Regions from separate parts of the Microbulbifer sp. Q7 genome, predicted to be linked through region 1. Evidence: predicted binding sites of a transcription regulator. Region 1 holds the regulator's gene; the other holds the start of a gene.

Region 1 (4,173 bases):
GACATCCGCCGCGGTCCCATCGTCCTCAACCGCCTCGCGCGCAACCCGCGCTGCCAGAGGGCCGAGCTGGATACCATGGACAAGCAGGCCTGGGGCAGGCGCTCCACCTTCTGGCTGCAGGGCAAGCCGCTGCTGGTTGCCGAGACCTTTCTCAGCAGCTTCCAGCCGGGCAATCCGCCCCTGGCCTGAGTCGACACAGAGAGAAACCATGATCAGTCAACAGATCCAGCAACGCTGGCCCGCCGCACTTCCGTACTGGCAGCTCGCCCGGCTCGACCGGCCCATCGGCTCGTTACTGTTGCTGTGGCCCACCTGGTGGGCGCTGTGGATCGCCGCCGGTGGCTGGCCCGGGCTGCACCTGTTTGCGGTATTTACCCTCGGTGTCGTCCTGACCCGTGCCGCCGGCTGCGCCATCAACGATTTTGCCGACCGCAACATCGACGGCCACGTGAAACGCACCCAGCAGCGTCCCCTTGCCACCGGCGCGGCGACCCCGAAAGGCGCCCTGCGCCTGTTTGCCGGGTTGATGCTGCTCGCCTTCCTGCTGGTGCTCACCACCAACAAGCTCACCATTCTGCTCTCGCTGCCCGCGCTGGCACTGGCGTTTTGCTATCCCTTCGCCAAGCGCTACACGCATCTGCCACAGGTGGTGCTGGGGGCGGCCTTCAGCATGGGCATTCCGATGGCGTTTGCCGCCGTCACCAACGAGGTGCCAGCGGTGGCCTGGCTGATCTTCACCGCCAATCTGCTGTGGACCGTGGCCTACGATACCTTCTACGCCATGGTGGATCGCGACGATGACCTCAAGATCGGCGTCAAATCCACCGCCATCCTGTTTGGCGACATGGACCGTGTGATGACCGCCAGCCTGCAGGGCATGGTGATCCTGGCGCTACTGATGCTCGGCAGCCGCGCCGAACTGGGGGGCCTGTTTTACGCAGGGGTCACTGCCGCCGCGGCGCTGTTCGGCTACCAACAATGGCTGGTGCGAGACCGGCAACGGGAAAACTGCTTTAAGGCCTTCCTGAACAACAATTGGGTGGGTGCGGCGGTTTTTTGCGGGATATTTTTCCATTTTCTTGCCAACTGACCCAGGGGAAGCCCCTGCAGAGTCGTGACCACTGGCTGCGTGTCATATATTTGTCATTAAAGTGACGTTAAATGGCCAGTCTAGGAAGGTATCCGTCAATCGGTACGCACATCAGTTAGGGTAAGACAGGCAGATGCATAGCAAAACCATTCTCATTGTCGATGACGAGGCCCCGGTACGGGACATGTTACGCGTGGCCCTGGAGATGGCCGATTACCGCTGCCTTGAGGCGGAAAATGCCCAGACCGCACACGCGCTGGTGATTGACGAGAAGCCCGACCTGATCCTGCTGGACTGGATGCTGCCGGACGTGTCCGGTGTGGAGCTGGCGCGCCGCCTAAAGCGCGACGAGCTGACCGCCTCTTTGCCCATCATCATGCTCACGGCAAAGGGCGAAGAGGACAACAAAATCAAGGCGCTGGAAACCGGTGCCGACGACTACATCACCAAGCCGTTTTCCCCGCGCGAGCTGGTGGCTCGCCTCAAGGCGGTACTGCGCCGGGCCGGACCGAGCACCCCGGAAGAGCCTCTGACCGCGGGCGGTCTGGTGCTGGACCCTGTCTGCCACCGGGTAACCATCAACGGCAGCCCGGTAGAAATGGGCCCCACGGAATTTCGTCTGCTCACGTTTTTCCTGTCGCACCAGGAGCGCGCCTATACCCGCGCCCAGCTGCTGGATCATGTCTGGGGCGGCAACGTTTACGTTGAGGAGCGCACCGTGGACGTACACATCCGCCGCCTGCGCAAGGCGTTGACCGTGGATGGCCACGAGCGCTACATCCAGACCGTGCGCGGCACCGGCTATCGCTTCTCCGTGCAGACCGCAGAACGGGCATAGCCTCCGGGTCCGCATACCGCTGCGGGCCGGGGTGAGCGCCCACAGCGACAAAGCACCGGCAGAAGGGGTTCGGCCAGCGCTTCGAATCCGGTATATTTCCCGCAATCGGTTTCGCTCAACCACAAGATGGCCAAACCATCATGCTCGATCGCAGTATTGGCGAGTTCTCGCGTTTTATCGTCATCGCCCTCGGCACCACCATTCTTGGTTTTGTCACCAACCACTGGTGGCTGGCGCTCTGTGCCGGCCTCACCCTGTACCTCTTCTGGCTGCTGTACCAGCAAAAGCGCTTTGACCGCTGGCTGGCCAATGGCCGCCGCGGCCCGGCGCCGACGAACTTTGGCGTGTGGGGCGATATCTCCGACGATTTCTACCGGCTGCAGCGCCGGCACCGCAAGGAAAAACAGAAGCTGCATTCCATGCTGCGCCGGGTGCAGGACAGTACCAGTGCCCTGCGCGAGGGTATTGTCGCGCTGGAAGATGAAGGCAATCTGGCCTGGTGGAACCCGGCCGCGGAGGAGATGTTGCGCCTGCAGCCGGATGACGCAGGCCAGCCTCTGATCAACTTTGTCCGCGACCCGCGCTTTGTCGAGCATATGTACCAGCGCATGCTGGAGCAGAACAACAAGACCCAACACCCGATCACGCTGCCGGCACCCGGTGATGAATCGCGCACGCTGCAAGTGGAAGTAACCCGCTTCGGCCAGGATGAGGCGCTGGTGATCGTGCGGGATGTCACCCGATTGCATAATCTGGAGCAGATGCGGCGGGATTTTGTGGCGAACGTATCCCACGAATTGCGCACCCCGCTCACCGTGATTGCCGGCTATCTGGAAACCCTGCAGGCCAGCGGGCAGGCCCCGCGCAACTGGGAACGGCCACTGGGACAGATGAGTGAGCAGACGGTGCGCATGACCAGCCTGGTCAACGACCTGTTGCTGCTGGCCCGACTGGAGACGTCGGAGCGCGGCCGGGGGCGAGACAAAATTTCCGTGCGCTCACTGATGGAGCAGGTGGGCGAAGAAACGCGCTCCCTCAGTGGCGGGCGCCACCAGGTTTCGGTGCACTGTGCGGAGGATTGCACGATCACCGGGGATGCGGGCGAGCTACACAGCGCCTTCGCCAACCTGGCGTTCAACGCCGTGAAGTACAGCCCCGACGGCGGCCCCATCGAGCTGCACTGGCGAGTCGACGCCGCCGGCGGCCACTATTCGGTCAAGGATTCCGGTATCGGTATCGACCCGGTACATATTCCACGCCTGACGGAGCGCTTTTACCGGGTGGACGCCGGCCGCTCGCGGGAAAGTGGTGGCACCGGCCTCGGCCTGGCCATCGTCAAGCACGTGTTACTGCGCCACAGCGCCAATATGAGCGTGAGCAGTGTCCCCGGGCGCGGCAGTACCTTTACCCTCAATTTCCCCACACAAAAGCTGGCCCTGCCCAGCTCCGCCTGAGCCCGGATTGATTCAGCTCCGAATCAATCCAGCTCCTGCAGGGTGCGCGCTTCACCACCGGCCTGGAACTGCACGCTGCCGCTGTCGGCTACGGGTTCCGCCTGTTTCTTCAGCTTGATGTGCACCGGTTTGCGGGCACTGTTGCGAATCAGCACATGCTCGTAGCCCTCATCGTCGACGGGCAGCGTGCGCTCGCCAATCAAACCGTCGCGCAGCGCCCGCAGCTGCGGTACATCGCGGTAGCGATCCAGGTCCTTGGAAAGTTTGTGCTTCATGCGCTCGGACTCGTGCAGTGCCGCCGCCGTCTCGCGGTACTTGCCAAAGAAAAAGACCGCGGCGATGGCGGCGCCTATGGCGAGGGCGGTTTCAAACCATGGGGGCATAATGCGCTCCTGTTTTCCTGATTAGCGTTGCCACACCAGCAGCGGGTTGTTGGCGGGCAGGGATTTGTTTTCTATGCCGGCCTGGCTCTCGGCCAGTCGGTGCAGCCACTCCAGAGTACGGATGCGCTGCTCACGCCGGCTGTTCGTCGCGCAGGAACACCCAGTCGTTGCCTTTGGAGTGCTCCTCGCTGAAATAATAACCGGCGACGTCAAAGTCTTTCAGCTGCTCGGACTTCTTCACCCGGTTGTCGATGGCCCAGCGGCTCATCATGCCGCGGGCTTTTTTGGCAAAGAAGCTGATCATCTTGTACTGGCCGTTTTTCCAGTCCTTGAAGTGCGGCGTGATGATGTCGGCTTGCAGGTTTTTGGGCTGCACGGATTTGAAATACTCGTTGGAAGCGAGGTTCA
Region 2 (4,173 bases), on a different contig from region 1:
AGGATCGACAGTCCTACCCAGGGAATCGCCACCAGATTGATCAGCAGGCCACTCAGGCTGATGCCATGGAAGATCAGTACGGATGGCACCAGCAAGGCGAGGAAAATGGCCCACTGGCTGTGCACCCCATTAACCATCCAGGTGCGCAGCCAGGTGCGCAGCGCTTGCAATCGTGTTCCCGCACCTCTCGTCCGAGCGCCCGCTGGACTCGCGCTGGTACTCGCCGATTCGCTGACCGGCCCCAAGTTCAAACGCCCTTGGAAACGTAACAGCAGCGCCGCAACGGCGATAAACGACAGCCAGAACCCGGCATTCAATACCGCCAGTGGCTGCCACAACAGAACGCCGCATACCGCCAGGGCAAGCGTCAGTTGCCCATCGATCCTCCGTCGGAAAAGCAGTGTAACCATGGCCACTGCCGTCATCAGCAGCGCCCGCTGGGCAGACAACGGGGCTCCGCTAATCAGTGTGTAGCCGAGAGCCCCCGAGAGCCCGGCAAACCCGGCGATGGTCAACGGGCTGCACCATCGTCCACCAGTAAAGGCACCGAAAAGTCGCCCGAAGAACCAGCCGAGCAAGAAGAAAGCTCCAGCCACCATACCCACATGGAGTCCGGAAATCGCCAGCAAGTGGGCCGTGCCGGTACGCTGCAACAAGGCTTGCGTCCGGGTGTCGATGTCACTGCGGTCGCCGAGCAGCAGTGCGCGGATAAGCGGCGCCTCGGTGTATCCCGAGCCCTGTGCGGCCGGTTGCGATAGTTGGCGACGCAGGCTATCGCGCAGCGCACCCACCCCGGATCCCGGAGCGATATGAATGGGTGATTGGTCCCGATCGCGCACGTAGCCAGTGGCAAACAGCCCCTGCTCCAGTAACCACGCCTCGTAATCAAAGGTATGCGGATTAACGCTGCCCCGTGGCTCCTTCAACCGCACACGCATTTGCCAGCGGCTGCCGCTGGTAAGGCGCGCGGCATCGGCCGGCGCTACCCGATACCAGCCCAGTTGCAACGTGCGGTTGTGCAAACGCGGGTCGTCTGCATGGACGATCCGCGCCCGGAAACGCGCATCCTGATATCCGCTGGCCCCCGCAACCGGCGGTCCGAACCGGGAGGCGGCAGGCGTAGCCCTGACCAGGGAAGTCAACTCAACGCGCACGTCGTGATCGGTACCGTGCAGATCCGGAGGCAACCGCTGGTCCAGCGCCCGGTGGTTCGACTGCAGGCCCCAGCAGCTACCCAGTAAAAAAGGCAATAACATTCGGACCGCACGTGTTCGCCATCCGCCGCAATGGTCCCTTCCGCGGGTAGTCAGGGCGAGCAGGCCAATGGCGGCCAGCGCCAGTAAACCGCCGCCCGCCAAGTCCGCGGTGCCCGGCAACCGGGGCCAGAAAGCCACCTGCCCGATACCCACGGCGCAGGCCCAGAGTGCCGCGGAAACACCTGTGCGAACACCCGGATTCATCCCTGTCACTGTCGACTGTCCATGTCGATCAACCCCCCTTTCCCTGTGGATTTTTGCTGATTCAACCACGCCAAACAGCCATTACTGACTATTTTTCGACCCTTTCGTCACAAAAGATTCAAATCTTTTTCATCTTTCACATCTTTGTAACATTCGTACAGCAAACTGCGCCGCATCTGAAGAACACACAACGTCAATTCTTTTTTCAACCCTTGGTTACGAGAGCAATCATGAAAAAAACCGCGATTTCCCTGGCTATGGCTGCAGCACTTCCGACCTTCGCCCAAGCCGAAGTCTTCGATTATTACGGCAAGGCCAACGTGTCTTTCCAGTCTGAAGACGAGGGTAACGGTACCGTTACTGACGTATCCAGCAACGCATCCCGCCTGGGTGTGAAAGGTGAGCTGCCTCTGGAGAGCGGTATCAAAGGCATCTACAAAATGGAATTCCAGGTCAACATGGACGGTGAAGGCGACACCTTCAGCCAGCGTAACATCTACGCCGGCCTCGAAGGCGGCTTCGGCCAGATCATCGGCGGCAAATTCGACTCCCCGCTGAAAGTCGCACAGAAGAAAGTGGACCTGTTCAACGACCTGGAAGGCGATATCAAGAGCATGGTGTCCAAGAGCGACAACCGTCCTTCCAATGCCATGCAGTACACCACCCCGTCGTTCGGTGGTTTCAAGGTCGCTGCAGCCTACATCAGCAACAAAGAAGCCGAGCTGCTGGATGACGAAGGCAACGTAATCGACACCCGTGACAACGGCACATCCATCTCCTTCGCCTACGACAACAACGGCGTGTACCTGGCCTACGCCTACGATCAGGACGTTGAAGGTAACGACTGGAGTGTTAACCGCGTAGTTGCACAGTACAACTTCGGCAACCTGCAGGTTGGCGGTCTGTACGAAGAGCAGGAAAAAGCCGACAACAGCACACAAGACGGCTGGGTTACTTCCGTAGCCTACAAAATCGACAGCTGGACCGCCAAGGCACAGTATGGCCAGTCCGACATCGTGAAAACCGACGGCGAAACCTTCAGCCTGGGCCTGGATTACAAACTGTCCAGCGCCACCAAGGTGTTCGGTTTCTACACCGACGAAACCGCGGCTGACGATTACGAGCGCAGCTACTTCGGCGTAGGTACCGAGCTCAAGTTCTGATTCAGACTCGACTCAGGCAACCCACAAAAAGGGCGCACTAAACAGTGCGCCCTTTTTCTATTTTCGGGGGTGACTGCATTCCCGAAGGGCCTCGTTTTCCGGTGTGACTGCGTGTAATCAAAGCGGCGCCGTGTTGCGCGTTGAGCTGTGGTAGCATCAGGGCGTTTTCACAGCACATGGAGTCACCTAATAATGGATCGAACAAAATTCGCCCTCATTTTCGCCGCTGCGCTACTGGTAGCCTGCGGCAAGGACGTGGGCACCACCCAGTCCTCCACGGAACCATCCGCTTCGGCATCCGCCGAGACACTTCCTGCAGGTGTCACCCTGGTTGAAACCTTCGACGGCGATGGCGCCGAGATCGCCATTCCCTACAGCAAGTACAAGCTTGCCAACGGCCTGACCGTCGTCCTGCACGAAGACAAATCCGACCCTCTGGTACATGTAGATGTCACCTACCACGTGGGTTCCAACCGTGAAGATCCGGGTCGCTCCGGCTTCGCCCACTTCTTCGAACACATGATGTTCCAGGGGTCGGTGAACGTGGCCGACGAGGAACACTTCCGCCTCATTCAGGAAGCCGGCGGCACCCTGAACGGTACCACCAATACCGACCGTACCAACTACTACGAAACCGTGCCCGCCAACCAGCTCGAAACCGTGCTGTGGCTCGAGGCCGACCGCATGGGCGTGTTCCTGGATGCGGTGACGGAAGAGAAATTCGAAGTACAGCGGGAAACCGTAAAGAATGAACGCGGCCAGCGCGTGGACAACCGCCCCTACGGGCGCGCCCTTGAAACCATGTACGCGGCCACCTACCCCGATGGACACCCCTACTCGTGGCCGGTTATTGGCTGGATGGAAGATCTCAACCGCGCAGACCTCAACGACCTGAAGCGGTTCTTCCTGCGCTGGTACGGCCCCAACAATGCAGTACTGACCATCGGCGGTGACGTCGACAAGGCGAAAACCCTGGAATGGGTGGCCAAGTATTTCGGTCCAATCCCCGCAGGCCCCGAGGTAGAAAACCTGCCCAAGCAACCGGCCACGCTGGATAAAGATCGCTATGTCACACTGGAAGACAACATTCATCTGCCCGCGCTGGCGATGATGATTCCGACGGTGTATGGCAACCACGCGGATGAGCCCGCGCTGGATGCCGCCGCTGAAATTCTCGGCCAGGGCCAGGACTCCATGCTGTACCAGCGACTGGTGCAGACCGGCCGCGCGGTGCAGGCCTCGGTGAATCATTCCTGTAAAGAACTCGCCTGCGAAATGTGGTTCATCGTCATCCAAAACCCGGCCTCCGGTGAAAGCCTGGCGGAGATGGAACAGGCTGTGCGCGATACACTGCTGGAATTCGCCAAGCGTGGCGTGAAGGAAGATGACCTGCTGAAATTCAAAGCGGGCTACGAATCCAACCGCGTATTTGGCCTGCAGTCTGTTGCCGGCAAGGTATCCACCCTGGCGGCCTTCGAAACCTTCACTGGCAGCCCCAAAGGTATCGACGATGAGATCAATGCGTATCTCGCGGTAGAAACGGACGATGT

What was found. Region 1 encodes PhoB, which activates phosphate uptake and scavenging genes when phosphate is short. Its sites were predicted from a motif close to TGTCATAAANNTGTAACA; they were not measured.
Positions count from the first base shown of each region.
Region 2: AU182_RS09630 (porin) is a predicted target of PhoB. The motif match lies at 1,595-1,612, and genes of this name have one in related genera.

Region 1 is NZ_LROY01000001.1:549,118-553,290, reverse strand. It holds gene AU182_RS02150 (chorismate lyase) at 1-189, shown strand, start outside; gene ubiA (4-hydroxybenzoate octaprenyltransferase) at 209-1,090, shown strand; gene phoB (phosphate regulon transcriptional regulator PhoB) at 1,224-1,928, shown strand; gene phoR (phosphate regulon sensor histidine kinase PhoR) at 2,069-3,382, shown strand; gene AU182_RS02130 (hypothetical protein) at 3,406-3,765, opposite strand; gene yaaA (peroxide stress protein YaaA) at 3,896-4,173, opposite strand, start outside.
Region 2 is NZ_LROY01000002.1:954,430-958,602, reverse strand. It holds gene AU182_RS09635 (DNA internalization-related competence protein ComEC/Rec2) at 1-1,460, opposite strand, end outside; gene AU182_RS09630 (porin) at 1,691-2,623, shown strand; gene AU182_RS09625 (pitrilysin family protein) at 2,816-4,173, shown strand, end outside.